Regions from separate parts of the Bradyrhizobium sp. LjRoot220 genome, predicted to be linked through region 1. Evidence: riboswitches for the same ligand, from Rfam matches in the RefSeq annotation. Region 1 holds a riboswitch; the other holds the start of a gene.
The links. Region 1 has a riboswitch for cobalamin ahead of ACSQ84_RS03915 (DUF1636 domain-containing protein). Riboswitches for the same ligand answer to the same signal wherever they lie in the genome.

Region 1 (15,115 bases):
ATTGCCGTAGTTGGCTTTGTCTTGGTGTTGGGTGCCTACTTGGCCGCATCAGGTGGTGCGCTCGCCGAAAGTCAGGGCGGGCTTGGCCAGCGGCCTTCATACACGATGAAAAACGGCGCGCCAAATCTCGCTGGCCAACAGACCAAGCTGCCCTCAAACTACTTTTCCGGTTCGCCTTCTTCCGGTTCGACGATCCGCAACGGTAACAACACCAACTTCGGCGCCAGCGGCCCCTATATCGGTCTGAAGTATATTGGAAAATAGCAGACCAGCCGCGGCTCCTCCGTAACCGGTGCATCATTCCCCACAGGCCAGCCCTGTTTGGCGAGCATTACTGACTTTGAAAGTTTCCCGTAATGCTGTGAAATGCGTTCTGGAAGTTGGGCGGCGGGGAAATTTTATGCGACGATTAATTGCCGGTGCAGCGGTGGTGGCGGCTGCGTGCGGAGGTGGTGCGGGCCAGGCGCTTGCAGCCGATGTGCCGGTCAAGGCCGTCGCGCAATCGATCGATCAGGCGTGGAACATCAGCTACAACACCGAAGTCCGCTATTTCAGCTGGCAGAACACCCGAGGCTTTCCCACCAATGCGGCACCGCTGACCGGCACCGGTCACGGTACGCAGCTTTACACGCCGATGTCGCTGTCGTTGACAGGCAATCCCAACCCCAATTGGAAACTCGAATTCGTGCTGCGGGGTGGCTTTGTCTCGTCGTCGCAATCAACATCCGGCGAGCGCGGCTCGGTTGATACGCCGGTCGATTCGCAATTCTCGGGCACCGTCACTTACAATGGCTTCACCGGCTTCCAGCCCTTTGTCGCGATGCTGATCAACGCCCCGACCGGGAAGTCCGCGCTTTACGGCAACTCGCGCTTCGCGCGCATGGACGGCGATCTCGTCGACCAGGGCACCTACGGCGAAGGCTGGAATTTCGGACCGACCGCGGGCGTCAATATTCCGCTGTCGCAGACGCTGATTTTTACCCTGTCGGGTGGCTATACCCAGCGCAACTCGTTCAACAAGGAATCTCTCAACCTGATTACCGGCCTGACCACCGATACCATCAGTGTCAAGAACGGCGACGAGGCAACGGTGACCGCCGCGCTTGGATATTCCAATGGGCCGCTCTCGCTGCAGAGCTCCGGGTCCTATTCCTGGGACGGCACCTCGCAATCCGGCCAGTTCGGCATACTAGGCTATGACAAGTACAGGGTCGGGCCGCGCACGACGATTTCCGGCAGTGCATCTTATGCCTTTGATCAAAGGTGGTCGATCTACAGCGATGGTTTCTGGACCCATACCGACAAGAATGAGATTCTTGATCCTGGCGGGTTGGCCTTGATTCAGGAAGGATTCAATTCCAACAGCAACCTGTATAGGGTCAATGCCGGATTGAACTACAGGTTTGCCAACGGCTTCACCGTCGGCCCCACCGTGGGTTATCTCTATCGCGACCACGATGGCTATGCTGCTGCGACGTTCAGCTTCGTCCCGGCGAAGACCCGCTGGGCGGCAGGTGGAGTCGCCAACTACAATGTCACCAACAAGATCAACATCAATGGCAGGGTCGAGCGGGTCTGGATTCGGGAGAACGAGAATCCGGGACCGCCGGCCTTCGCGCCGTTAGTGCCGTTCATGTCCGGCGACGCCTGGGTCGTCGCCGGCGGCGCAACCGTGAATTTTTGAGAGAGGCCGACATGTCAAAACGTTTCAACACCGGCCTTATCGTCACGATTGCTTTTGGAGTCAGTGTCCTTACCGGTTCGATTGCCGCAGCCGCATGCGCCCCCGGACTCGAGAATGTGGCAGGCACCTGCGTAACTGCCGGCCTTGCCGGATCGATGCGGTTACGCGGCGTCCTGATGAACCAGTTGAAGATCGGCTACAACCTTCCGATACCGCCACAATTGGATAACACGTATCCGAAGAATTTCGACGTCAACCGGTTTGAATTTAGCCAGCGCGGCAACTTCAGAACCCGCGCGTCCCCGCCTTCGCCCTAGCTAGGTCCGTCACCGTCCGCGTCAACTACCGCTTCGGCGGTCCGTTGGTCGCGAAGCTCTGATCAACAAGACAGAACATTTCAAAAGCCCCGGCCTATCCAGGGCTTCTTGCGCTTGGCGATAGACTGAGACGAACTCTCTGACGGCCGGCCAGGTCTGAGCCGTCCCGGGATTGCCGGAGACCATTTGGCAACCTGCTCGAGAAGCCGCTCGTATCAAACGTCCACTTCGCACCATCGGTCGCCATCAAACAACTAAGCGACAGTTCGCTGTTTTAATCTCAAGTGGCGGAATTTGGCGCACCCGACACGATTCGAACGTGTGACCTTTGCCTTCCGAGAGCAACGCTTGTTGTTCGAGTCCAATTTGGGACGAAGCTTTCGCAAGCCTGCGGTTCCGATAGCGCAAACGCTAACTTCGGGATCGCCGCCCGCAGGTTTCCTTGCTCTGTCGCCGCCAAATCTACGATGGCGCTTGTTCTATCCTAGGCGTGGCCAGAGCGGCACGTTACTTTGCCCGGGACTGGTAGGAGGGTCGGAACCAGCCCGGTACAGCATGAGCTCATTCGGTACTGGAATGCCGTACCGGAGAAAGCACGGCATCATCACGGGACGAAAGGCGACCGGCTTAAGCACTTGAAACGAAGGGAAAATGCCCCAATAGTCGGCTTTGAATTTGTGTCGGCCCAAAAATCAGCTATTCCGGATCAGACGATAAAGCGAAATAACATCAATATGTTATCGCATCGATTCTGCGTTGCGCCCATGATGGATTGGACCGAGAGTTCAATATTTTCAATCGGTTGCAGGGTGGCGTGTGCACGACGTGTGCACCGGGAGATCAAGAAAAATCTAATGATGGCAAATCTGAGCCGTTGTTCGAAGGCGTGACGAGGACGTCGGCGCAAGTGCTGGCGACGCGGGCGGATAGCTTGGCTAGCGCGGAGCACTTCCGTGTTTCCAAAAAGCTGAATGCGATCTTCGGAAATCGGGAACGCCTTAGGGAGCCGCTGGTTGAGCGTGCGAACAAAGAATCCGAATGACGATTCGAGTCGCTCCTCCGTGCTACGATCCTCCATCAATCCCTGAAATGTCTCGAATTGCCCGATCGCTTCGGCGCCACGGGCTAGCGGCGGATGGTGAAATCCTCCGACCGCCGCCGATATTCCCATTCGGCCCTCTCGAGTTCGGGGCGATCGAGCTCAGCCTGGGCGTAACCCACGCAGAGATAGCCGATGAATTTCCAGGTCTCCGGTACGTCGAGAATGGCGCCGATGCGGAGCGGATTGAGGATCGATACCCAGCCAAGCCCGATGCATTCCGCGCGCGCTGCGAGCCATATCGAGCAGATGGCCGCGACGACGGAATAGTCGATGGTTTCCGGCATCGTCGCACGCCCAAGCCCATGCCCGGTCTCGCAGGCTCTCTCCGCGAAGACCGCGAGATGGCCCGGCGCCTCTTCAAGGCCGGCAAGCTTCAGGCTTGCGTATCGCGCGGCCCGCTCACCAGAATAGGCACGCAGCGCATCGGCGTTGCAGGCCTTGAAGTCTTCAACGATTGCATACCGCCGCGCCTTGTCCTCAACGATCACAAAGCGCCACGGCTGGCTGAGGCCGACCGATGGTGACAGGCAGGCGAGGTCGATGAGCCGCTCCAGCGTACCCTCGGGTAGCGGATCGCTGCGGAAACGCCGCACGTCGCGCCGCCAGACCAACAGCTCGCGCAATTGTCTGCGAAACTCGTCGTCGAAGGAGACCATCAGGATGGCATACCCGGATAAAGGAGAACGGCGGCCATCAACAGGATGGCGGTCTCTCCGAGCTGCTCGAACGTTCCGAGAATATCACCCGTTTGCCCTCCGATCTGTTTGATGGCAAGCCAGGCCGTCATCAGCCCAATGAACGCCAGCAGGATCACGGCCAGGATTGCCTTGCCCGGACCGAAGCCGACCACGAGCACCATGGCGCCAAGGCCGAGCGCGATGGCGGCGTTCGGCCCGGCCGGCCGCCCGGCGCCGGCCGAGAGCCCGTCCGTCCGCGCCGGCGGCACAAGCGCCATGAATATCGGAAGCCCCGCGCGCGCGGCTGCGTGCGCGAGTAGGAGCGCGATTGCGATCGACCGCGGCGTGGCGATCGCCGTCAGCGCGCTCCAGCGCAGGACGAGTGATATCAGGAGTGCGCACACGCCATAAGTGCCGATCCGGCTGTCACGCATGATCTCGAGTTTCCGCTCACGCGTCGGGCCGCCGCCGAGACCGTCCGCGGTGTCGGCCAGGCCATCCTCGTGCAGGGCGCCGGTCACGATGACCGTGCTTGCAAGTGCAAGCATTGCGGCCGGGCTCGGCGCCAGGCCAAGTGTTTGAGCGATGGCGTAGACGGTCGATCCCACCAGGCCCACCAGCAATCCCGCAATGGGAAACGACCAGCTTGTGCGCGTAAGCGCGCCATCGTCCATGGTTTTGGGCGAACCGAAGGGAAGAATCGTAGTGAAGGAAGCGCCGATCCTCAAGTCGGTGACGATCGCTCGGAGGCGCCCGATCCAGGACATCACTTGGCCTTCATCACCAATCCCGCCACCACGAACTCGACCTCATCGGCGACTGCGGCGATGTTCTGGTTCAACAGACCGGCGGCATCGCGAAAGCTGCGCGCCAGCGCATTGTCGGGCACGATCCCGAGGCCGACTTCGTTGGTTACGAGGATCACCGGACTCTGTTGTTGGCCGAGTACAGCCGTGAGCATGGCGGCTTCGTCCGGCCAATTGCGTCCGGCGTGAAGGAGGTTTGACAGCCACAGCGTGAGGCAATCGACGAGCCGGGCACCGCCGCCATCCGTGTCGGTCAGCGCCTGCACGAGATCCAGCGGGGCCTCGCGCTCGATCCAGTCGTTGCCCCGGCGCGCGCGGTGACCGGCGATCCGCTCCTCCATCTCGGCATCGAGCGCTTCGGCGGTTGCGATGTAGACGGGCCGGCCGGGACAGGCGCGGGCGCGCGACTCGGCGCGCCGGCTTTTCCCGGAACGTGCGCCTCCCGTGACCAGCACAATCGCCATTGAATTCTCCGTTCGGACCCGCACTAACCATCAATTGTCGGCAAAGACAAAGCCGAATTCTCCCCTCGGGGCTTGTGCTCCGGTGCAATTCTTGCACATCAGGGCGGGCGTAACAGGAATCGATGCGTGGGTTTTGCCGGGGCAATGGCAGTGGCGATGACGGTGGACGCCTTGGTAGGGTGGCCGGGCGGGCTGTTCTCGCGCATCGGCCACCCCGTGACCTGGCTTGGCCGGCTGATCAGCCTTCTCGACCGCAGCTGGAACCGATCCGCCGACGCGCCGGCGATCCGCCGCATCGCAGGCCTTGCCGCAGCGCTTCTGGTGATCGGGCTATGCGTTGCATTGGGCTGGATTGTGCAGGCTGTGCTGTCTCCGAGATGGGGCGGCGTCATGATCCTCGGAATCCTCGCATGGCCCATGGTTGCGCTCCGCTCGCTTTATGATCACGTCGACGCGGTGGCGCAGCCGCTGCAATCGGGCGATATCGATGCCGCGCGTCTCGCGGTCGCGCAGATCGTGGGGCGCGACCCGGCAACGCTTGATGAAGCGGGAATCGCGCGGGCAGCCATCGAGAGTCTCGCCGAAAACGCCTCCGATGGCATCGTAGCGCCGGTGTTCTGGGGCGCGCTGTTCGGCCTGCCGGGAATTTTGGGCTACAAGGCCATTAATACGCTGGATTCCATGATTGGTCACCGTTCCGAACGTCATCTGTATTTCGGCTGGGCGGCTGCGCGCATCGATGATGTTGCCAACTTCGTCCCTGCGCGTTTGACAGGCTTTCTCTTCGGGCTGGTCTCCGCGCGCTTCTCGGCGGCGCTGTCCTGCATGGTGCGGGACGCGAACCGCCATCGTTCGATCAATGCCGGCTGGCCGGAGGCCGCCATGGCAGGTGCGCTCGGCGTACGGTTGAGTGGGCCGCGCGGCTATCATGGCGGCATGAGCGAAGAACCTTGGCTGAACGAGCGTGCGCGCGATCCCCTTGCTGCCGATATCCCGCAGGGCCTGCGGCTCTACATCCGCGCGATGGCGTTGCTCGGTGCTTCGCTCGTGGCCTTGGCTTTGGCATGACGAGGCTAGCGATGCGCGAGCATGGCGGCAATCTCGATCAGGCGGTGCAGCGTTTCGGCGGACGCGTGCAGGACTGGATCGATCTGTCGACGGGCATCAATCGACAGCCGTATCCGGTCGGCGAGATCGGGCAGCGGCACTGGAGCGCGCTGCCGTCGCATTCCGATATCGAATCCCTGCACGAAGCCGCGCGGCAGGCCTATGCAACCGGTGCGCCAATTCTGGCTTTGGCCGGTGCGCAAGCGGCCATCCAGCTCTTACCGCGGCTTGCGCCATGTGGCCGAGCCCGCGTTCTCGCGCCGACTTACAACGAATACGTTGCGGCCTTGTCGGTCGCAGGCTGGGACGTTGTCGAAGTCTCCACATTCGATGCGCTGGCCGGAGCCGACCTCGCCGTGGTCGTCAATCCCAACAACCCCGACGGCCGACGCTATGACAAGGCTGAGCTGCTCGCGCTGTTGCCGCGCGTCGGTCGTCTTGTCATCGACGAAAGTTTCGCCGACGCCACGCCCGAATTGTCGCTGGCAGCGGAGGCGGGACGACCCGGCCTCCTGATTCTGCGCTCGTTCGGAAAATTCTATGGTCTCGCGGGCTTACGTCTTGGCTTCGTGCTCGGCGGGGAAGGGGACATCGCGGCGCTATCTGTGATGGCGGGCCCATGGCCGGTTTCCGGCGCCGCGATTGCGGTCGGACGGCGCGCCTTGCTCGATCGTGATTGGGCCAAGGCGACTGCGACTCGTCTCGACGGCGATTGCCTGCGGCTCGATGCCGAAGTGAAATCGCGAGGATGGCGTCTTCTCGGCGGCGCGCCGCTGTTCCGTCTCTATGAGACAACGGACGCGACCGCTGCGCAGGAGCGGCTCGCCGGTGCGCACATCTGGTCGCGCATCTTCGGGCAACAACCGGGATGGCTGCGGTTGGGCTTGCCGGGCAACGAGGCCGAATGGGCGCGCCTGGCCGGCGCTCTCGTGCGCTGATCCCTCAACGCGCGAGCGCGAGCAACCCTTCGACGTCGAGATGAGCCTCGATGTGATCGGCGAGCGCATCGAGCGCGCTCTCTACTCTTCCGCGGTACTGCTGATCCGTGACTGGAATGTCCAATTGCCTGAGAAACGAGCTGCGGAAATCGTCGGACGCAAACAGTCCGTGCAGATAGCTGCCGTACACGCGGCCGTCACGTGAGATCGCTCCTTCCGGCGCGCCATCGAGCATGGCGAACGGGCGCGCGCGATCGGGCCCATCGGTTCGCCCGATGTGGATTTCATAGGCAGCGATCGGTTGCCTGGTCGCGACGTGCTGCGCGGTGACGAGGGCGAGCGTCTTCTCCCCGGTCATCACCGTCGTTACATCCAGCAGCGCGAGCCCGGCCGTTTGGCCCGCCGGCCCCTCAATCCCCTCGGGATCGGCCACGCTGCCCCCGAGCATCTGGTACCCGCCGCAGACACCGAGCACGTGACCGCCGCGGCGGTGATGGGCGAGCAGATCAATGTCCCAGCCCTGCGCGCGCAGGAAGGCGAGATCGCCGCGCGTCGATTTCGAGCCGGGAATAATCACCAGCCTGGCGTCGCCGGGAACGGCTTCTCCGGGACGGACCATCACGAGGTCGACACCTGGCTCGAGCTTGAGCGGATCGAGATCGTCGAAATTGGCGATCCGCGACAATGCAAGAAACGCGATCTTGCATTGGCCGGGCTTGCGGGCCTCGCCGAGCCCCAGCGCATCCTCGGCCGGAAGCTCGGTCGCGCGGGTGAAATAGGGCAGCACCCCGAAGCCGCGCCAGGATGTCCTGGCTTCGATCAGGCGGTAGCCGTCGTCAAACAGCGTGGGGTCGCCGCGGAACTTGTTGATGACGAACCCCTGGATCATCGCAGCGTCTTCTGCGTCGATCACGGTCTTGATGCCGACGAGCTGCGCAATGACACCACCGCGATCGATGTCGCCGATCAGCACGACCGGAACGTCGGCCTTTCGGGCGAAGCCCATATTGGCGATGTCGGACTTGCGCAGATTGACCTCGGCCGGGCTGCCGGCGCCTTCGACGAGCACGAGATCGGCGCGCTCCTTCAGCCGCCCAAAACTCTCGAGCACCGCGCCCATGAGCGATGGCTTCAAGGAAGCATATTCGCGTGCCCGCGCCGTTGCGATGCGCTTGCCCTGCACGATGACCTGTGCGCCGACATCGGTCTCCGGCTTCAGCAGGACCGGATTCATGTCGGTGTGCGGCTCGACGCCGGCAGCCAAGGCCTGCAAGGCCTGCGCGCGGCCGATCTCGCCGCCGTCCACCGTCACCGCCGCATTATTCGACATGTTCTGCGGCTTGAACGGGAGCACGCGCAAGCCACGGCGCCGCGCGGCGCGCGCGAGGCCTGCGACGATGAGCGATTTGCCCACGTCCGAGCCTGCTCCCTGAATCATCAACGCGCGCGCCATCGAATTGTCTTCAGAACTCGACGCCCGGCTGCGCCTTGATGCCGGAGCGGAAGGGATGTTTTACCAGCGTCATCTCGGTGACGAGGTCGGCAATTTCGATCAACTCGTCCTTGGCGTTACGGCCGGTGAGAACGACGTGTGTCATCGGTGGCTTCGAGGCTTTCAGAAATTCGACGACCTCGGCGATCTCCAGATAGTCGTAGCGGAGCGCGATGTTGATCTCGTCAAGCACGACCATGCGCAAGCCGGGATCCAGAATCAGCTGCTTGGCCTTCTCCCATCCCGCCTTTGCGGCGGCGACGTCGCGGGCGCGGTCCTGCGTTTCCCAGGTAAAGCCTTCGCCCATCGCATGAAACTGGCAGAGCTCGCCGAAGTGACCGGTGAGCACGCGGCGCTCACCGGTATCCCAGGCGCCCTTGATGAACTGCACGACCGCGCAGGGGAAGCCATGCGCGACACAGCGCACGATCATGCCGAAGGCGGAGGATGATTTTCCCTTTCCCGCACCGGTGTGAACGATGATCAGCCCCTTTTCGCCACTCTTGGTCGCCATGATCTTGTCGCGGGCGACCTTTTTCTTCGCCATTTTCACCGCATGGCGGGTGTCGACTGACGCCTCGGAGGCGACGACGTCCTCGTCCTCGGCGGCATCCTGTTCAGACATCATTTGGCGTGGTCCTTCGGCTTGACAAGTCGCGGCCCAAAGCAAATGGTGGGCCTGCGTTGGTTCCTGTCCTACGACAGGCGAAGAGGGAATGCGATAGGGCTCAAATCGAGAGGTTTGGGTTCGAAAAGCAGCCGCCCCCGCGACCGTGACCGGAGAGATGCCCAAAGCCACTGCCCCAACAGGGTCGGGAAGGCGGGGATCGAAGGACAAAATCCTGCTCCGCAAGCCGGGAGACCTGCCAACGCAACGTTAGAGACCGGCGGACGGGGTGTTCCGCGACGGGGAAGTGAGCCTTCCTTCGGATGGGTTCGCGCGCCTCATCGCCTCCCGCTGTCTATCCTGGAAGGGGCGATGACTGTCACACTTCACGTCTGCATTACCTGCCGTGCCGGACAGACGCTGGCCGAGGGCGAGACCGCGCCCGGCAAGCGCCTGCACGCCGCCATTCTCGACGCCGGCGTGCCCGAAGGTGTCAGCGTGGTTCCCGTCGAATGTCTGTCCGCGTGCAGCCAGGGCTGTTCGGTCGCGCTCAGCGCGCCGGGACGATGGTCCTATGTCTACGGCCGCCTGTCGGATGCCAACGCGCGCGATGTGATTGCCGGCGCATCGGCCTATGCGACGGCGCCCGATGGCATCGTGCCGTGGCGCAGCCGCCCCGAAATTTTCCGCAAGCAATCGCTTGCTCGCATTCCGCCCATTGCCGTCGTCCCGGAGGCCGCTGAATGAACTCCCTCACCAAGGTCCCCGTCACCGTCGTCACCGGCTTTCTCGGATCGGGCAAGACGACGCTGATCCGGCATCTGATCACCAACGCCAACGGCAGGAAGCTCGCGGTGCTCGTCAACGAGTTCGGCAGCGAAGGCGTCGATGGCGAGATCCTGAAGTCCTGCGCCGATGCCAATTGTCCGGCGGAAAATATCGTCGAGCTCGCCAATGGCTGCATCTGCTGCACCGTTGCCGACGATTTCATTCCGGCCATGGAGCAGCTGCTCGCGCGCAAGGTGAGGCCCGATCATATCCTGATCGAGACATCAGGGCTGGCTTTGCCAAAACCATTGCTCAAGGCGTTCGACTGGCCGGAGATCCGGTCGCGGATCACGGTTGACGGCGTGATCGCGCTGGCCGATGCCGAGGCCGTAGCTGCCGGTCGCTTCGCGCCGAATCCGGGCGCCGTGGAAGCGCAGCGTGCGGCCGATGACAGTCTCGATCACGAGACGCCGCTGTCGGAAGTGTTCGAGGACCAGATCGCCTGCGCCGATATCGTGCTGCTCACCAAGGTGGATCTTGCCGGCTCGGTCGGGCTCGAAGCGGCAAAGGCTGCGATCGAGGCCGAGATGCCGCGCCGTGTGCCGATGCTGTCGGTCGTCGATGGCGTCGTCGATGCCCGCGTGATCCTCGGTCTCGAAGCCGCCGCCGAGGACGATCTTGCCGCGCGTCCCTCGCACCATGACGGCGAGGACGGGCACGAGCACAATGATTTTGCCTCCGTCGTCATCGATCTTCCGGAAGTCACGGATATTGATGCGCTGGTTGCGTCGGTCCGGCGGCTGGCGCGCGAGCAGAATGTGCTGCGCGTCAAGGGATATATCGCGATCGAAGGCAAGCCGATGCGGCTGCTGCTGCAATCGGTCGGGGAGCGGGTGCGACATCAGTTCGACGGGCCCTGGGGCACGCGGCCGAGGCAATCAAAGCTGGTTGTGATCGGTGAACACGGCGATATCGATGAAGCCGCGATCAGGGCAGGACTTGATATTACGGGACTTGCTAGTACGCGACTTGGTATTGCGAGGCTTGGCATCTGATGCACGTCGTCTTTCGGGAGAGCCGCGGCCTTGATGAGGCCGCGACGCCAAGGGATATCGGCCAGGATCCGGCCGATCTCGTGGTGCTCTCGTTCTCGGACAGCGATCTCGCAGCCTTCGCGTCGGGCTGGCGGCGCGGGCGCGCCAGCCTGCCGTCGCTGAGGCTTGCCAATCTTGCCGAGCTGCGTCACCCGCTATCGGTTGACACCTATGTCGAGCGTACGCTGTCGCGGGCGCGGGGCATTCTGGTCCGCCTGATCGGGGGAGAGTCTTATTGGCCGTACGGGCTGGCTGCCCTGCACCGGTTGGCAAAGGACCGCAACATCGCACTAGCGGTGCTGCCGGCGGACGGTCGCGATGATGAACGGCTGGATGCTTTCTCCACACTGCCGGTCTCGACGCTTGGGCGGCTCAAGGTTCTCTGTGACAAGGGCGGCCCGGTCGCGGCGCAAGCGGCGATTGCGCAACTTGCACTGGCGTCGGGCCTTTATGCTGGACCTGTTGTCGGGGAGACCGATATTCCCGAGATCGGTTTCTATGACCTCGCTCGCGGTGTCGTGGCAGAGCCGACAGGCGATGGACGGCCGCGCGCGCTGGTCACGTTCTATCGCTCCTATCTCACCGCCGCCGACACAGGTCCGGTCGACGCGCTGATCGCAGCGCTGCGGCACAAGGGCTTTGACGCATACGGCCTGTTCGTCACCTCGCTGAAAGCTATGGGCGTCGCGGATTGGTTGCGTGCGCATTTCGCGCAGCATCCTCCAGCGGCCATCGTCAACGCGACCGCGTTCTCGGCAATCGGTGACGACGGCACGACACCGTTCGATACTGCTGCGTGTCCGGTGTTCCAGGTCGCCTTGTCCACGGCCCGGCGCGAGGATTGGGCGGAATCGCTTCGCGGCCTGGCGCCAGGTGACCTCGCGATGCATGTAGTCTTGCCGGAGGTCGATGGCCGGTTGTTCGCCGGTGTCGTGAGCTTCAAAGCACCGGGCGAGCGCGATCGCGATCTGCAGTTCGCCCGTCTCGCGCACGGAGCGGACGATGAGCGCGTGAGCGCCGTCGCTGCGCGGGTCGCGGCTTGGCATCGGCTCGCGAGCAAGCCGGTCAACGAAAAACGGCTGGCGATCGTGCTCTCGAACTATCCGGGGCGCCCGCACCAGATCGCCCATGCGGTCGGGCTCGACGCTCTCGCGTCAGTCGAAGCGCTGATTTCCGATCTCGGCGATGTCGGTTTCGATGTCGAGGCGGCGGAGGTGCTTGGCGACGTTATGTTGCGGGAGCAATTGACCTGGAGCGTCGCCGAGTACCGTGTGGCGCTGTCAGGCCTGTCACGCCAGTTACAGGATGAGCTCGCGCGCGCCTGGGGCGCACCAGAGGACGATCCGAGCTGCCACGGCGGTGCGTTTCACTTCGCGGCGATCCGCTGCGGCAAGGCCGTCATCGCGGTTCAGCCCGAGCGCGGCGAGGTCGGTCAGCGCGATGCCAACTATCATGATCTCTCGCGCACGCCAGGCCACGCCTATGTTGCGTTCTATCTGTGGCTTAGGCAGCAAGGCATCGACGCCGTCATCCACATGGGCGCGCATGGCACGCTCGAATGGCTGCCAGGCAAGTCCGTTGCGCTATCGCCCGCATGCTGGCCGGACGCGCTGATTGGCGACCTGCCGGTGATCTATCCGTTCATCGTCAACGATCCGGGCGAGGCGGCACAGGCCAAGCGGCGGATTGGCGCGGTCACGATCGGCCATCTGCCGCCGCCTTTGGCCAAGACTGCGGTGCCTGAAGGCCTGCGCCGGCTCGAGCGACTGCTCGACGAATATTCGACGGCCGAGGGCCTTGATCCGGCGCGCCGACAGCGGCTGATTGCGGCCATCCGTGATGAAGCTTGTGCCGCCGGGCTGGAAGATGATTTGGGGCTTAATGCTTCGGCTGCGCCGGCCGAGGCCATTCCGTTGATCGATCGCTTCGTCTGCGATCTCAAGGAAAGCCAGTACGGCGAGGGACTGCATATATTCGGCCGCGGCGCTTGCGGCGCGGCGGAGAAGGCGGCGCTGCTCGCGGCACTTGCCGGCAGGCGCGTTGCGCCGGGGCCGGCGGGCTCGCCATATCGCGGGCGCCAGGACGTGTTGCCCACGGGCCGCAATCTGTTTGCCGTCGACCCTCGCGCCGTACCCACGCCGTCGGCGTATGCGCAAGGCATCAAGCTCGCCGAGGAGTTGCTGCGCCGTCACTTGCAGGATCACGGCGACTGGCCGAAGGGACTCGTCATCGATCTCTGGGGCTCCTCGACCATGCGTACCGCGGGCGAGGATTTTGCGATGGCCCTGCATCTGGCCGGCGTCGTACCGTGCTGGGATCACGGATCGGGCCGCGTGACGGGTTACGACATCATCGCGCCAGCCGAGCTCGGCCGTCCCCGCATCGACGTCACGCTGCGCGTATCCGGCCTGTTCCGCGACGTTTTTGCCGGTCTGGCGCAATTGTTCGAGGCCGCCGCCGAGGCGCTCTCGGGGCGCGAGGACGAGGGCGAGGAAAATCCATATCGTCATCGCGCGTCACGCGTGTTCGGACCGTCTCCCGGGCAGTATGGCGTCGGCTTGTCGTCGATTCCTGACGTCTTCACGCAGGAATCGCGCGATGCGGCCGGCGAGGCCTGGCTGTCGGCATCGTCCTGGGCCTTCTCGTCCGATGGCGCGATGCAGCCGGACCGCGCGGGTATCGAGGCGCGGCTCTCTGCCGCCGATGCCTTCGTCCATACGCAGGACCTGCCGGAGACAGACCTGCTGCTCGCCGCTGATTATGCGGCGCATGAGGCGGGCGTTGCAGCTGCCGCGGCGCGATTAGGCACGGCGGTGGCGCTCTACCATCTCGATGCTACGCGTCCTGATCAGCCGCGGGCCCGCAAATTGACCGAGGAGATATCGCGCGTGGTGCGCGTGCGCGCCGCCAACCCGGCCTGGATCGGGGGCATGATGCGCCATGGCTTTCGTGGCGCAGCCGAGATCACGGCGACGCTCGAGCATATGGCCGCCTTTGCGCATCTTGCCGGTGCCGTGCCGCCGCATCTCTTCGACCTCTACTACGACGCGACGCTGGGCAACGACGATGTTCGCGCCTTCATGGCGCGCGAGAATCCGGCGGCGCTCGCTGCGATGGAGACCTGCTTCACCCGCCTGCATGAGGCATCGCTGTGGAAGACGCGGCGCAATTCGATTGCGGCCGCGCTGCGGGAGGCGTCATGAGTGCGGTTGCCGTCAAGGGCTGGTGCCCTGGCGCCTTGCGGCCGATGCTATCGGGCGACGGGCTGATGGTTCGCGTGCGCCCCTTTGGCGGGCGGCTGGATGCTGGGCAGGCGGCCGGCCTTGCTGATCTGGCCGAGTGCTACGGCAACGGCCTGATCGACCTGACCAGCCGTGCCAACCTCCAGATCCGTGGCGTGAGTCATGACGGTCATTTGCCGCTGCTCGACGGGCTCACGCTCTTGGGGTTGCTCGATCCTGATGCAGAGACCGAATCGCGGCGCAACGTTCTGGTGACGCCGTTCTGGCGTGCCGGCGATGATACATGTTCGCTTGCCATCGAACTCGAGCGCGCTCTCGCCAACAGCTCTCTCGATCTTCCGACCAAGTTTGGCTTTGCGGTTGATGACGGGAAGGAGCGTGCGCTCACGACAGCGTCGGCTGATGTGCGCATCGAGCGCGATCCCGCGGGCGGACTCATCGTGCGCGCCGACGGTGCAGAACTCGGTCGCTCCGTTGCGCGGACGGACGTGGTCGATGTCGCGCTGGCACTCGCCGGATGGTTCGTGACGTCGGGCGGAGCCAAGGGCGGGCGAGGGCGGATGATGGCCCATATCCGCGCCGGGACGCGGCTGCCCGAGGCGCTGCGCGGCCATGCCAGACCCACATCCGTGACGGTCGCGCCGCTGCCCGGCCTTTATCCGCAGGGTGCACTGGTCGGCGCGACGTTCGGACAACTGACCCATTCGGCGCTTCGTCATCTGGCCGGTTACGGGCAGGCGCTTCGCATGACGCCGTGGCGGATGATGCTGGTCGAGGGTTTGCACGAGATGCCCCGCTGCGATGATGTCATCACACA
Region 2 (15,115 bases), on a different contig from region 1:
TTCAGCGGCAGCATGGATCATTTGATCTGCGACGCGCTGCGCGGCGAACTCGATGCCGAGATCGCGCTGTCGCCGGGTTTCCGCTGGGGCACCACGACGCTGGCCGGCCAGCCACTGACGATGGAAGATTTGCTGGCGCAGACCGCGGTCAGCTATCCCGAGACCTACGTCGTGACCATGACCGGCGTCCAGATCAAGGACGTGCTGGAAGACGTCTGCGACAACCTGTTCAATACCGATCCCTACTACCAGCAGGGCGGCGACATGGTCCGCCTCGGCGGCCTCGCCTATGCCTGTACGCCCGCCGAGTCCGTCGGCAAGCGGATCTCCGAATTGACGCTCGACAATGGCAGCCCGCTGCAAGCCGCCAAAAGCTACAAGGTGGCGGGATGGGCCTCCGTCAACGAACAGACCGGCGCGCCGGTCTGGGAGGTGGTGGCAAAACACCTGAAGTCAGGCAAACCGTCCAACCGATCGGCCCCGGGCGTGACGCTGAAGGGCGTTGAAGGCAATCCAGGCATTTCGAAACAGGTATGACAGGCCTTTCCACCATCCTGCGCGTCATGACCGCGGCGTTGCTGATCGCGGCCGCCGCGCCGGGCGCGCGTGCGCAACAGGCACCGTTGCAGGACAAGCCGTTCGCCGAGCACAAGATCGTGCTGCAGCTCTCCGACAATGATGCGCGCAAGCAGGGCCTCGTGCTCAGCGTCGCCAGCAACCTGATGAAGCACTACGACCCCGACAAGGTCGCGATCGAGATCGTGGCGTTCGGCCCCGGCATCGAGTTGCTGCGCCCGGAAAATCTCAACCGCAAGATGGTCGAGAGCCTGGTCGCCCAGGGCGCGCGGTTCGATATCTGCATCAACACCGTCGACACACTCGAGCGCGACAGCGGCAAACGCCCGGAATTCATCGCGGCCGCCACGCCGGTCCAGGTCGGCGTCGCGCAAATTCTGTTCCTGACTGAGAACGGGTATACGCTGGTGCGGCCTTGAGGGAGCAAAAACTACCTCGACAAGGCCGCCCAGCCGAGACGAAAGACGTTTGAGAAGGCGGCCAGAATAGAATAATATCCTCCGCGAGACTCCAATAGAGAACGCGGCAGCGATCATGATCTTTCGTCAGCTCTTCGACAGCGTTTCGGGCACCTACAGCTATCTGCTGGCCAGCCGCGCCGGCGGCGAGGCGCTGATCCTCGATCCCGTGCTGGAGAAGGCTGATCGCTATTGCCAGCTGCTGCGCGAACTGGACCTGCGGCTGGTCAAGGCGGTCGACACCCATCTGCACGCCGACCACGTCACCTGCCTCGGCGAACTGCGCGACCGCACCCAGTGCATCACCATCATGGGCGAACAGAGCAAGGCCGACGTGGTGTCGATGCGGGTCTCCGACGGCGACAAGGTGATGATCGAGGGTTTGAGTCTCGACGTCATGTACACGCCCGGCCACACCGATGATTCCTACAGCTATCTGATGGGCGACCGCGTCTTCACCGGCGACACGCTTTTGATCCGCGGCACCGGCCGCACCGATTTCCAGAACGGCAGCGCGCGGGCGCAATATGATTCGATCTTCAACCGGCTCATGAAACTGCCCGACGAGACCATGGTCTTCCCCGCCCACGACTACAAGGGCGACACGGTTTCCACCATCGGTGAGGAACGACGCTACAACCCGCGTCTGCAGGTCCGCGGCGTCGATGAATATGTCGAGCTGATGAACAATCTCAAGCTGCCGAATCCAAAACTGATGGACGTGGTGCTGCCGGCCAACATGCATGTCGGCCTGCACCAGGATGATCTGGCCAAGCAGGGCCTCGCGCTGTCCGCGCGCGCCGCGATCGACAGCATCGGCAAGCCCGACATCCTGCTGGTCGATCTGCGCGAGGCTAGCGAACGGGCCAAGCACGGCACACTCTCGGGCGCGCTGCATGCGCCGTATCCCGGCATCGCCGAAAGCTTAGCGCCGGGCGGCATGCTGCGCGAAGTCGCCGCCGCAACCGGACGCCGTGTGGTATTTTTCTGCGCCTTCGGCGAGCGCTCAGCGATGGCGGTCACCGCCGCCAAGAACGCGGGCCTAGCCAACACCGCCCACATCGAAGGCGGCATCGACGCCTGGAAGAAAGCCGGCGGCCCGGTGGTGATGGGGTAAAAGGTGTCGTCCCTGCGAACGCAGGGACCCATACGCCGCGGCCTATCGATTTAAGCTCCGCGAGTAGATGCCTTCTAACAACAAACATCGGTGGCTATCGGTCCCTGCGTTCCGCAGGGACGACGGAAGAATGTAGGGTGGGCAAAGGCGCGCTTGCGCCGTGCCCACCATCTATCCGCATTCCACTGAATGGTAGGCACGCGGAGCCTGTCATCGGGCGCGCATTCGCGCGACCCGTTGGCTTTGGCCACCCTACGATTCTCTATTGCTGTCGTCCCTGCGAACGCAGGGACCCATAACCACCAGCGGACATTGGTTTGACGCGCTGGTCGTTGTCTTTCTTTTTCAACAAAATCGGCCGCGGAGTATGGGTCCCTGCGTTCGCAGGGACGACGGAAGTGTTTACCGCCCCACCCGCTTCAATTCCGCGGTCAGCACATCCAACGCTTCGGCCAGCATCACGCCGCCGCATTCGGTCAGCCGTTCCGGAATCACGATGCGTTTTTCCGGCGGATAGAACCGCGCCAGCGCCGGATGCAGCAGAAACGCCTGGCCGTCGTCGCGCGCGAAATCGCCGGCCTGCGACACCAGCAGCAAATCCGGCTTCTGGCTCACGATCGCCTCGAGCGAAGCAAAACCGCCGAAATTGAAGCCGAGATCGCCGGCGGTGTTGAACAGCCCGGTCTCGGCCAGCAGCGAGCCGACAAAGCTGTCGCTGCCCGCGACCCAGCCGCGCCGCGACAGCGGCAGCACGCGATAATGTTTGGCCGCAACAGCCTGGCGCGCCCGTGCCAGCGCCGCATCAAGCCGGGCGATCTGCTGCGCCACGCGATCGGGATGGCCGACGATGTCGCCGAACTCGCGAATCTGGTCCTTCACCTCGGGCAGGGTTTTCGGCACCGGAAGTTCGGCGAGATGCAGTCCATGCGCTTTCAGCAATTCCCGCGTCGAACGCTTGTCGTACAGATTGGCGACGACGATGTCGGGCTTGAGCACCATGACGTCTTCCGCGCCGCCCGACAGCCTTGGATAACGCCCGACGTCACCGACCAGCCAGGCATCGCGCGAAAACCGCGAAAGCCCCAGGATCTGCTCGGGGTCGGCCAGCGACAGCAGCAATTGATCGCTGCAGACGTTCATCGACACGACGCGCGGCAGGTTAGCGGCCAGCGTCGCGCCCGGCAGCACCAGCGCCGCAACCGCCAGCAGCACGGCAAGCCGGCGGCGCATCACAAATCCGCCCAGGGTACGATCACGGCCTCGCGCTGGTATTCGGCGCGGTAGGCGCTGATCCGGAACACCTCCGCGATCACCTGTTCCGACAGCGCCTGCGCCGGTGCGCCCTGCGACACCAGCCGGCCTTCCTTCAGCACCAGCACATGATCGGCGAAGCGGGCGGCCAGGCCGAGGTCGTGCGTCACCACGATGACCAGCACGCCCTTGTCGGCAGTGGTCCGCAGATTCTTCATCACGTCGATCTGGTGTCGCGGATCGAGCGAGGCGGTCGGCTCGTCGGCCAGGATGACCGGCGCTTCCACCGCCAGCACACGCGCCAGCGCGACGCGGCTGCGCTCGCCGCCGGACAATTCCGTGACGCGGCGCTCGCTGAATTCCACCACATCGACCGCCTGCATCGCGCGCAGCACGGCGTCGGCATCTGTCGGCGACAGGCGTGCCGGATCGGTCGCGCCGTGCGGATAGCGGCCGAGCGCCACGATGTCGCGCGCCGGCAGCGGCCAGTGCACGATATGCCCCTGCGGCAGGTAGGCAAACCGCTTGGCGCGCTCGCGCAACGGCAGGGCCGACAGCGCATCGCCGCCGATATGGATATCGCCGCCGGACGGCAATAGCCCCGACAATGCGCGCAGCAGCGTGGTCTTGCCGGCGCCGTTCGGCCCGACCAACGCGACCAGATGACCCGCGGTCAGCGACAGCGAGACATCGCTGAGCACATGGCGACCGGCCAATGTCACGTTGATACTCCGGGCGGTGAGAAGCGCCGTGTCGCTCATGCGACGCCTCCGCCGAGCGCGCGGCGTTCGCGCGCGATCAGATAGAGGAAGAACGGCACGCCAATGATCGAGGTCAGCACGCCGACCTTGATGTCGCTGGTCGAGGGAATGATCCGCACCGCGATGTCGGCGGCGAGCAGCAGCGCCGAGCCTGCGAACGCACTCGGCACCAGCAGCCGCGCCGGATCGTGGCCGATCAGGGGCCGCATCAAATGCGGCGCGACCAGGCCGATGAAACCGATGGTGCCGGTGACCGCGACGGCGCCGCCAACCCCAAGCGCCACGCCCGTGATCACGATCAATCGCAGGCGTCCGACATCGACGCCGAGGCTCTGCGCGGTTTCCTCGCCGAGGCTCAAGGTCCGATAGGCGTTGCGCTGGCTGAACAGGATGATGCCACCGGCGACGATGAACGGCAGCGCCAGCATCACGTGCTGAAAACTGCGATCCTCCAGCGATCCGAGCAGCCAGAACGCGATTTCGAGCACCACGAAGGGATTGCTGGAGAGGTTCATCACCAATGCGGTGGCGGCGCCCGCCAGACTCGAAATCGCAAGGCCCGCCAGGATTAGGATCAGCAGCCCGGCATTGCGGCCGGCGATCGTCAAGAGCACGAACACCGAGCCGAACGCCGCCATGATCGCCACCACCGGCAGCGCATAGGAGCGCACATCGGCCCACCCCAGCGCGATCACCAGCACCGCGCCGAACGCCGCCGATTGCGGCGCGCCGAACAGCGAGGGCGAAGCCAGCGGGTTGCGCAACAGGCCTTGCAGCGACGCGCCCGACATTCCCAGGATGGCCCCGATCGCCAGCGCCAGAATGGTCCGCGGCAGCCGGATTTCCCGCACGATCACCTGCGCCACGTCGCTGCCGCCACCGAGCAGGGCTTCAATCACAGCCAGCGGCGACAGCCGCACCGGCCCGATGCCGAGCGAGATCAGCACCAATAGCCCGACAAGGCCGGCAAGCGCGGCCGTCACGCCAATCCGGCGCCGCGCGGCCTCCTCGTTTGCAGCAATGATGGCCTCAACACTCATCGATCGTTCCCGGACGGTCAGCCCGTACCGCACTATGCATGCGAGCGGTACTGCTCATGCGACAAAAAAGACGCACTCGTCCAGCGAGGATCGCAGGCGGGGCCGAATGGGATTGACTCTGTCTTTGACAAATTTCTACCATATTTTTTCGACGGTTCCCGTTTTGGGGATCAAAAGGGAATGCGGTGCGGGGAAAATCCCCCAATTCCGCGGCTGCCCCCGCAACTGTAAGCGGTGAATCTTTTGTCCAACGCCACTGGGAATCTCGGTCCTGGGAAGGCGACGAAAGGTAACGACCCGCAAGCCAGGAGACCTGCCGTCAGCCGTGGTCACACGCGAAGATGTCGGTCGGGGAGTACAGGCATTAGCTTCACCAGCGCTGCTTACAGCACACTGGTGGCGCTTGGTTCGCTGTGACGTGCCACTGACGTCATACCGAGGCCTGAACCATGTCTTCCATCACGCTAGGTGCCAAGCGGCGCCGCCATCTTTTGCTGACGTCGAGTTTTCTGGCGCCGATCATGGCGCTCGGCATTGCTGGCGCGCACGCCCAGCAGACCGCCGCGGCCGGTCAATTGCCCGCGATCGAGGTCAACCCGCCCGGCGACCAGAACCGCACCCGCGCAAAACCCGCTTCCGATGAAGGCTCGGGACCGCGCCGCATCGCCGCGCCCAGTCCGAGGCCGTCAAGCAGCGCGACCCCCGCGCCGGGGACCGGCGCCAACGTCGCTTCGCAAGGTGGAGGCCAAGGCGGCGGCGGAGCGCCGGTGCGGCAATTCGCCGGCATCGTCGGCACGGCGGCGACCGTCATCACGGCTGAAGAAATCGCGCACTCACCCGCACAAACCTTGCAGGAAATCATCGCGCAAACGCCGGGCGTGCAGCTCACCAGTCTGTTTGGCGGCGTCAACGGCGTGAAGACCAGCGTCGATCTGCGCGGCTTCGGCGCGTTTGCGACCTCCAATACCCTGGTGCTGATCAACGGCCGCAGGCTCAATGACATCGATATGGCCGGCGTCGATTTTTCGACCATTCCGCGCGATTCGATCGAACGCATTGAAATCACCCGCGGCAACAGCGGTGCGGTGCTGTACGGCGACAATGCCGTCGGCGGCGTCGTCAACATCGTCCTGAAGAACGGCGTCGGCGGCCCGCCGGTCGCGATCCGCGGCGAGGCCGGCGTCGGCTCCTTCAACCAGCGCATGGCGTCGGTCTCGGCCGCGACCAATTTCGGTCCGTGGTCGACCTCGTTCTACGGCAACGCCATCAAGTCCGACGGCTATCGCGTCAACAACGCGCTCGATCAGCGCAACGGCGTCGGCAACCTCAACTACACCACGCCCGGGCTCAGCGCGTTCGTGACCGTCACCGGCGACGACCAGAAGCTCGGCTTCCCCGGCGGCCGCATCGTCGATCCCTCGATCGGCGTCAACGAACTCGTCACCAACCGCACCGGCACCAGCACGCCGCGCGACTACGGCAACCAGCAGGGCGCCAGCGCCACCGCCGGCTTCACCAAGACGCTGTGGAACGGCGTCGATCTGATCATCGATGGCGGGGTGCGGGACAAGAAGCAACAAGGCGCGTTCTTCAATCCGTTCGCCAACAGTTACGTCGACAGCCATCTGCAGACATGGTCGCTGACGCCTCGCTTGAGCGTCAAGAACGTGATGTTCGGGCTGCCCTCTTCGATCCTGACCGGCATCGATTATTACGATGCGACGTTCCATCAGGAGCGGCCGGAATTCAAGGGCACGCCGCCGATCCATACCTATGACCTGTCGCAGCGAACGCTTGCCGGCTACTGGCAGCAAACCCTCGGGCTGCTGCCGACGACGGATTTCGCGTATGGTGCGCGAATCCAGAACACCGCGCTGAGTGCGAGGGACCGTCTCAACGATCCGCCGAATTGCGCCTTGTTTTTTTCCTGCGGCGCCCAGAACCTGCCGCTGGATAGCAGCGAAATGCAGTACGCGCTGCATATCGGCCTCGAACATCGCTTGAATAATATCGTCTCGGTGTTTGGCCGGGCCGCCCGCGCCTTCCGTACGCCGAACGTCGACGAGAGATTGTCCTCCGGACCCGCCTTCGATCCTGTCTTCTTCACCCCGATTCCGCAGACTTTCCTGCTGAAAACCCAGACCTCGCACGACGTCGAGGGCGGCTTCCGCATCAGATCGGGCGGGTTCCAGATGCAGTCGAGCATCTACAACATGGACCTCGAGAACGAAATCCATTTCAACCCGGAGCTGTTCTATAACACCAACCTCGATCCGACCCGTCGCTACGGCTCCGAAACCAGCGCCTCGCTTCGGATCAGCGACAGCGTGCTGCTGCGCGGCGGCATGGCCTACACCCGTGCGGTGTTCCGTGAAGGGCAATTCGCCGGCAATGACGTTCCGCTGGTGTCGCGCTACACCGCCAGTGCCGGCGTGACCTGGAACATCTGGCAGAACTATCTGGTGGCAGACGCCACGGTGCGCGGCTGGAGCGAGCGCTACATGGACAACGACCAGAAAAATACCCAGCGCCGCATTCCGGCCGATGCCACCATCGACTTCAAGCTGAGCGGGGCATATCAGCACTTCTTCTGGTCGGTGAGCGTCAACAACGTGCTCAACGCGCTGTATTACGATTATGCGATCGCAAGCTCGATCACCGATGGCCGCTTCAGCGCCTATCCGCTGCCGGGCCGGACCTACATGGTGAAGGCCGGCGCGACATTCTGACCGCTTGGCCGGTTCGGAGCCCGCTCCGGACCGGCTTGTCGTGAGCTGACAAGCCGGTATTCTCTTCGGTCCCGAACCGCAAGAGAATGCCGATCCATGCCTGATGCTGCAGCCGGCGCCGCGATCGATCTGCTGCAGCGGGAAATGGCCGATCCCGACACGCAATGGAGCCTCGGCACGTTCGGCGCCATCGCCGAATTCGCGCGCGACCGCGACGAACCGGTGTGGCTGACCCAATCGGAAAACGCCATTGCAGCGGTGACGCCGCGCGGCGGCATTGCGCTGAAACCCGACGGCGGCAGCCGGGCGTTCGCCTCCGAGGGCATCACCAAATCAGGCTGGAGCCAGCGGATCGCGCTATGCCTGCCGTCGGGCGATTGCGCGATGAGCGGCCGCAACGCGCTGACGGAAATTGGCGCCGACCGCGACGCGCTGCGGCCGGAGGACCGCGAATCGATCCTGTTCGATCTCGGCCTCGGCGCCGTGCAGGCGGATTTTTGTGTGCGCATCGGCGACCACGATCTTGCCGCCCGTCTGCGCGAACTCTCCGGCCGCGCCATCTTCGAACACGACAATCCCGCGATGGGGATGATCCTTGGCGCGAACCCGCATCGTGTCTTCATCAGCCGGCTTGGCCGCATCGAGGTCTATCAGACGATCCCGCCGCCCTCAGGCAAGAGCCCGGAAGGGCCGCATACCCATGTGCTGCCAAAACTGCTGAAAAGCGGCCGAACCCATGCGGCGACCGAGCCGGTACCCGAGGGGTGGATCCCCTGCGCGCACATCTATCCGCCGCATCCGGCCCGTGACGGCATGGGCGAGGCCCGGCGGTTCGACCCGGCACGCCATCAGAATTTTCAACGGATCATGGCGGCGTGCGGCGATCCCAAGACGCTCGCGCTCAAGCGGCGCGTCGTCGACGCCGTGCAAGCCGGGGAACCGCCGATGGCGATCGGCGCCGATCGTCACGGCCGCGCCGGCATCCGCATTGCGCTGCGCCAGATGAAGGCCGAAGGACCGGCGTCAACGGCACTGGTGGCCTGGCTGGCCGCTTTCGACCAGAGCAGTCCTGAAGACGGCGATGACGACGCCCCTCTTCACTATGAAGGCTGATTCAGGGCGATAACGGCGCGTTTTCGGCCCAAATTCGCGCCCTCACGGGCGCAATCCATGGTATTACCGCCGAAAGACCGCCCGACGGCATGCGTCGCGGTTCCAGAGGTAGATGATGAACGACGACGAACCGAAGAGTCCGGCCGAAATGAAAGAGCTTCGGCTGCACCGCAAGCGGACCCAGGAGGTCGAGGGCATCAAGGCGATGGCCGAGATCGCCGCGGCCGACATTGCAATTCGCAAGCGGACCGAGAAATTGCGCGCGCTGCGGCTGGCCAAGGAAGCCGCCGATGCCGCCAATCCGCCCGAACCAAAAGCCAAGCCCAAAGCAAAAACCAAAACGGCGAAGAAGGCTGACGTAAAATGACCAAAGAAGATCGCGATCGCGCCCAGGCGCGTCTGGATAAAACGACCCGGGCAGCTCAGGACGCGCGAACCGGCAAGGCCGACCGGGATGCCAGCTCGAAGGCGGTGCTCGACAATATGGCGAAGCTGAAGGCGTTGCGGCTGGCCCGCGAAGCCGCCGCACCTCCGGCTCCGGTCAAGGCAAAGAAGGCCGCGGCCAAACCGAACAAGCCGGGCGAGAGACGCCCGGCCCCGGCATTGGGCGATTGGCTGGCGAGCCAGCAAAGCGGCGGACGGCGGACCTGAGCCGCATCAAGCCAGGCAGTGCGCCAGGCTTTTGAGCTGAGCTCTTTGAGCTCAGCCTTGAACTTCAGCCGTAAGCTTCAGCCTTGATGTTCCATCTTGAGTTCAAGCCTTGGCGCGTTACGCCGGTGGCCAATGGATCATCGAGCGGGTCTTGGTCTCGGCGTCATAGACCTGCACTTGCAGCATCTGGAATTTGTTCTTCAACGCCGTGCCCGCCTCCTCGGCGGCTTCGACCGTGTCGTGGTGCGACTTGAAGTGGCCATCCACGACCAGCGAATATCCGTTGGTCGGCGCCTTGTCGGCGCGAATGATCTTGCGTGGCTGCTGTTCTTCGGTCTCGATACGTGGCTTCTTCATTTTGGCTCCGTGTGATTGCCCCGTTTGAAGCAATATCGGCCAAAAGGGCAAGGAAAATTCGTGTTGCTGACGCTAGTATGTGGCGCAAAATCGGGCGGATTGCGCTGAAAGCGTCATTTCGGCCGGATAAAGCCGGTTGTGCCGGCGAAAAGGAACAATATGGCTGGAAACGGCAAAAAGAGCGAGCCTCCGAAGCAGGACAACGACAAGCCCAAGATTCCAAAGCGCCCGCCTGTCGAGGACGACGATTACGAGGATGGTGACATCGCCACGCCAAAGCGTGACCGCCATGGCAATGACGACGAGCCGCTGTAGATGTTCTCGCGTCGTCCTGCGAACGCCGGGACAACGCGAGATCTAACCAAACTCATCGCTCTCGATTCTCCGGATACTCGCGAGATCGAGCAGATGGTCGCCAAAACCGCCGCGCGCCAGCTTGATTGCCGACTGCGGTGAGGCCAGCAGAAATGCCGCGGTCATCATCAGCGGCACGGCGCTCAGCCAGTCCAGCCGCACCGGCGTGAGTTCCTCGCTGCTGCCGGCGTAGGGTCCGCTGCCAGAAAACACCCGCCCGCATTCCCTGACAATATCGCCCCGCGTGCCGCCGCGCGACGCGCAGCCGAGCAGCGCCTGCATCGCCAGATGCGTGAGCACGCCCTCACGGCTATCGGGCATTACGCCCGGCGTCTCGCCTTGCGAAACGCGCAACAACAACCCGACGAGATCGACGCCGGCGCGATAGGCATTGACAGGCTCGACCAGCCGCGGATTGCAATCGATCAGGAGCGGCGCCGTGCCATCGTCGGGCACGATGAAATCGACCGACAACCCACCGTGCCAGCCGAGATGCGCGCCGATCTTCTCGAGATGGGCGCGCACTTGCGGCCGCCCGACGCTTTGCTTGATCGCCTCGCCGCCGCCGACGCCGGCCGCAATTTGCCGGTAGGCGTGAAAGCCGATCAGCATTCCCCGGCAAAACACCGACTGCGCCTTCTCGGTGGTGCCGGCGATGAGATCCTGCACCAGCACCTCGCCCGCGAACGCATCGCCGGCGCCCAGATCATGCAGCGCGATTTCGAGATCGTCCGCATTGCGCACGAACCAGATGCCGCGGCTTGCAGTTCCGATCGAGGTTTTGACCACGACGGGAAAGCGGACGGCGTCGCGCAGCTCGCTTGCAGAATTCACGATCCGCGTCGGCGGCTCCGGCAGCTTCAATCGATCGAGCAGCCGGCTGAAGCCGGCCTTGCTGTGCACAGCACGATAGCTCTCGAATGAAGGCAGCGCCAAGCCGACCCGGCCCTCCAATCGCTCGCGCATCCGCGCAAACAGAAATCCCTGTTCATGGGTCGGCAGCAGCACATCGAAGCGCCCGCGCGCCAGCAGTTGCTCGACAAACGCCAGATATCCGGCGGGGTCGCTGCGCAGCCCCGGACAGCGGTGAAACTTGCGGACGAAGCGCGAGAACCGCGCCAGGCAATGGGCGGAGGGATCGCAAACCTCGACATGATGACCCGACAGGCCAAGTATCGTGATGGCCTCGCGGGCCGAGGTGCTGGAACCTTCTGACACCAGCACCCGGAGCGGCTTTACCGGATCGAACATGCCGGATCATTGCCGCGCCAGCCGACTTTGTCCCTGAACTTTTTGACGCATTTGGCCCCTTCCACAGCCTGCGCCGGGGCAGCCATGCAGCGGCATTCATGGACAAATAACCGCCAGCCCCTATTTTCGGCGGACCATTTTTCGAAGCCTTTTGCCGGGCCGTGGATCGAGACGGGGTTTGACGCTGATATGGTCGATGTTCTGACTGCACCGCAGCACGTGAAAGCGGACAGTTCGCTGCGCACGCTGGCGGCGATTTCGGTGGCCCATTGGGTCAGCCATTTCCATATCTTCGTGCTGCCGATGCTGTTTCCTTATCTGAAAGTGCAGCTCGGCGTCGGCTATATCGAGCTCGGCTTCGCGCTGACCGTGTTCGGCCTGGTATCGGCCCTGACCCAGGCGCCGATCGGCTACCTCGCCGACCATATCGGCGCGCGCAAGGTGCTGTTGATCGGCCTTTGTGTCGGCGGCCTCGCGCTGATCCTGCTCGGCATGAATCTGAGCTACACCTCGCTGATCGTCTGCGCCGCGCTGCTCGGCCTCGCCAACAGCGTCTATCACCCCTGCGACTACGCCATCCTCTCCACCCATATGGATGAAGCGCGGATGGGCCGCGCGTTTTCGATCCACACTTTTGCCGGCTTCCTCGGCGGCGCGGTGGCGCCCATCATCATGGCCTCCCTGGTCACGATGCTCAGCGGCCTCGGTGCACTGATCGTGGCCGGCGCGGTCGGCCCCGTGGTGGCGCTGCTGTTGATCGTCGTCGGCATTCCCGATGCAAGCTCGGCGGATCGCAAGACCGACGGCGCGCCAGCGCCGCAGCAGAGCGTCATCACGCCGGCGATCATCATGCTGATGTTCTTCTTCATGCTGCTCGGCCTGTCGAACGCCGGCATCAGCAATTTCGGCATTGTCGCGCTGATGAGCGGCTATGGCGTGACCTTCTCGGCCGCCAACATCGCACTAACAGCGTTTCTTGGCGCCAGCGCGGCCGGCGTGCTGGCCGGCGGTTATCTCGCCGACCGCACCACACGGCACGGCCAGGTCGCGGCCGCCTGCTTTGGCATCAACGCGCTCATCATGCTGGTGATTGCGACCACCACCCTGCCCTCGGTGGTGCTGACCGCAGCGATGGGCATCGCCGGATTCCTCGGCGGCGTGATCGCGCCGTCCCGCGACATGCTGGTGCGCAACGCCGCACCTCCGGGGGCGGCCGGCCGCGCGTTCGGCATCGTTTCCACCGGCTTCAATTTCAGCGGCATTTTGAGCCCGCTGTTGTTCGGCTGGATCATGGACCAGCAGATGCCGCATTGGGTGTTCGGCGCCTCCGTCGCCTTCATGGTGCTGACCGTGCTGCTGGCATTGATCACCGACCGGAAACCGAAAACCCGGTCGGAAGGCCCGGTCGCCGGGTTAGAGCCTCGGTTCTGATTGCATCAGAACCGAGACTCTAGCTTTTGTTTTGACGCGTTTTCTTTACGCGAACCGGTATCCACTTCGCTCGAAAACGCTCTGTTGCATTCCTGAGCCTCAATCCCGGCGGTTGACTGCATCGGGGGATATCCGATGATCCGGCAACAACAACACACCAGGGATGAATCGCCATGGCCAGTTCCCATGACCTCGTGATCCGCGGCGGCAACATTGCCGATGGCAAGGGCGGCGACCTCTACGAAGCCGATGTCGCCATTTCAAGCGGCCGCATCACGGAGGTTGGCAAGGTCGCTGGCAGCGGCAAGGAAGAGATCGACGCCCGGGGCAAGCTGGTCACGCCCGGCTTCGTCGACGTCCACACCCACTACGACGGCCAGGTCACCTGGAGCCAGGACATCACGCCGTCGTCACAGAACGGCGTCACCACCGCGATCATGGGCAATTGCGGCGTCGGCTTCGCGCCATGCCGGCCGAGCGACCACATCCGGCTGATCCAGCTGATGGAAGGCGTCGAGGATATCCCGGAACCGGTATTGAGCGCCGGCATTCCCTGGGCCTGGGAAAGCTTTCCGGATTACATGGAATGGTTGTCCAAGCGAAACTTCGACATGGATGTCGGCGCGCAACTGCCGCACGCAGCCTTGCGCGTCTATGTGATGGGCGATCGCGGCGCGCGCCGCGATCCCTCCACGCCCGACGATAACAAGGCGATGGCGGCGCTCGCCGCCGACGCCGTGCGCGCGGGCGCGCTCGGCTTCTCGACCTCGCGCACGCTCAATCACCGCACCTCGACCGGCGACTACACGCCGACCTTGAAGGCCGGCGAGGATGAACTCACCGCGATTGCCGCCGCGATGCACGGCCAGGGCCGCAGCGTGCTGCAGTTCGTGCTCGACCTCTCCACCATCGACGAGGATCTGCCGATGATGCTGCGGGTGGCCGAGAACACCAGAATCCCGGTGTCGTTCTCGATCACGCAGAACGACAAGGCGCCGCAGCGCTGGCGCGAGACGCTTGATACGATCAGGGACGCTTCGGCGCGCGGCCTGTCGATCACCGCGCAGATCGCCGCCCGTCCGGTCGGGCTGATGCTCGGCCTCGAATTGTCGCGCAACCCGTTCCAGACCCATCCGAGCTATCAGGCGATCGCCAAACTGCCGCTGAAAGAACGATTGACGCGTTTGCACCAACCGGAAGTGCGCGCCGCGATCCTGAGCGAGCACGCCACCGCGACCGACGATCCGCTGTTCTTCCGCCCGAACTACGACAAGATGTATCTGCTCGGAAATCCCCCCGATTACGAACAGCCGCCGGAAAATACCCTGGGCGCGCAGGCCCGCCGCCACGGCAAGCAGGCCGAAGAACTGGCGTACGACGCGATGCTGACGGACGACGGCCGCGGCATGCTCTACGTGCCGTTCCTCAACTATGCCGACGGCAATCTCGATGCGACGCGCGAGATGCTGCGCGATCCGAATGCGGTGCCCGGCCTTTCCGACGGCGGCGCGCATTGCGGCATCATCTGCGACGCCAGCTTCCCGACTTATCTGTTGACGCACTGGACCCGCGACCGCACCCGCGGCGAAAAGCTCTCGATCCCGTTCGTGGTGGCGGCGCAGTCGCGCAAGACCGCATTGTCAGTCGGTCTCTACGATCGCGGCGTGATCGCCGCTGGCTTCAAGGCCGACGTCAACGTCATCGACTATGACAAATTGCATCTGCATCCGCCGAAGGTGCATTACGATCTGCCGGTCGGCGGCCGCCGGCTGATGCAGCAGGTCGACGGCTACGACGCCACCATCGTCTCCGGCGTGCTGACGCAGCGTGGCGGCAAGGCCACCGGCGCGCGCCCGGGCAAACTGGTGCGCGGCGCGCAGGGTAGCCAGCCGAAGTTTGGCGCGGCGGCGAGCTAGAACGTAGTCAACTTTTGCCGAAGCCGACCGCGTGACCGCGCTTCGTTGCCAACGTCGCAACGGCCGCCGCCGTGTCGCCACGGCTCAGGCGCCGCCAAACTTCGATGGAT

Region 2: another riboswitch for cobalamin. It lies ahead of ACSQ84_RS27685 (TonB-dependent receptor); the one in region 1 lies ahead of ACSQ84_RS03915 (DUF1636 domain-containing protein).

Annotation. Positions count from the first base shown of each region.
Region 1 is NZ_CAXUPS020000001.1:950,938-966,052, forward strand. It holds gene ACSQ84_RS03865 (hypothetical protein) at 1-264, shown strand, start outside; gene ACSQ84_RS03870 (hypothetical protein) at 401-1,684, shown strand; gene ACSQ84_RS03875 (hypothetical protein) at 1,696-2,001, shown strand; gene bluB (5,6-dimethylbenzimidazole synthase) at 3,127-3,759, opposite strand; gene cobS (adenosylcobinamide-GDP ribazoletransferase) at 3,759-4,547, opposite strand; gene cobU (bifunctional adenosylcobinamide kinase/adenosylcobinamide-phosphate guanylyltransferase) at 4,547-5,050, opposite strand; gene cbiB (adenosylcobinamide-phosphate synthase CbiB) at 5,177-6,118, shown strand; gene cobD (threonine-phosphate decarboxylase CobD) at 6,130-7,095, shown strand; gene ACSQ84_RS03905 (cobyric acid synthase) at 7,100-8,548, opposite strand; gene cobO (cob(I)yrinic acid a,c-diamide adenosyltransferase) at 8,559-9,212, opposite strand; cobalamin riboswitch at 9,256-9,472, shown strand; gene ACSQ84_RS03915 (DUF1636 domain-containing protein) at 9,567-9,941, shown strand; gene cobW (cobalamin biosynthesis protein CobW) at 9,938-11,017, shown strand; gene cobN (cobaltochelatase subunit CobN) at 11,017-14,259, shown strand; gene cobG (precorrin-3B synthase) at 14,256-15,115, shown strand, end outside.
Region 2 is NZ_CAXUPS020000008.1:11,412-26,526, reverse strand. It holds gene soxB (thiosulfohydrolase SoxB) at 1-537, shown strand, start outside; gene ACSQ84_RS27710 (DsrE family protein) at 534-995, shown strand; gene ACSQ84_RS27705 (MBL fold metallo-hydrolase) at 1,111-2,151, shown strand; gene ACSQ84_RS27700 (ABC transporter substrate-binding protein) at 2,554-3,381, opposite strand; gene ACSQ84_RS27695 (ABC transporter ATP-binding protein) at 3,381-4,163, opposite strand; gene ACSQ84_RS27690 (FecCD family ABC transporter permease) at 4,160-5,203, opposite strand; cobalamin riboswitch at 5,339-5,538, shown strand; gene ACSQ84_RS27685 (TonB-dependent receptor) at 5,653-7,932, shown strand; gene ACSQ84_RS27680 (DUF6925 family protein) at 8,029-9,045, shown strand; gene ACSQ84_RS27675 (transcriptional regulator) at 9,161-9,412, shown strand; gene ACSQ84_RS27670 (hypothetical protein) at 9,409-9,696, shown strand; gene ACSQ84_RS27665 (hypothetical protein) at 9,814-10,053, opposite strand; gene ACSQ84_RS27660 (hypothetical protein) at 10,213-10,368, shown strand; gene ACSQ84_RS27655 (ATP-grasp domain-containing protein) at 10,411-11,658, opposite strand; gene ACSQ84_RS27650 (MFS transporter) at 11,848-13,089, shown strand; gene ACSQ84_RS27645 (N-acyl-D-amino-acid deacylase family protein) at 13,263-15,005, shown strand; gene ACSQ84_RS27640 (hypothetical protein) at 15,090-15,115, opposite strand, start outside.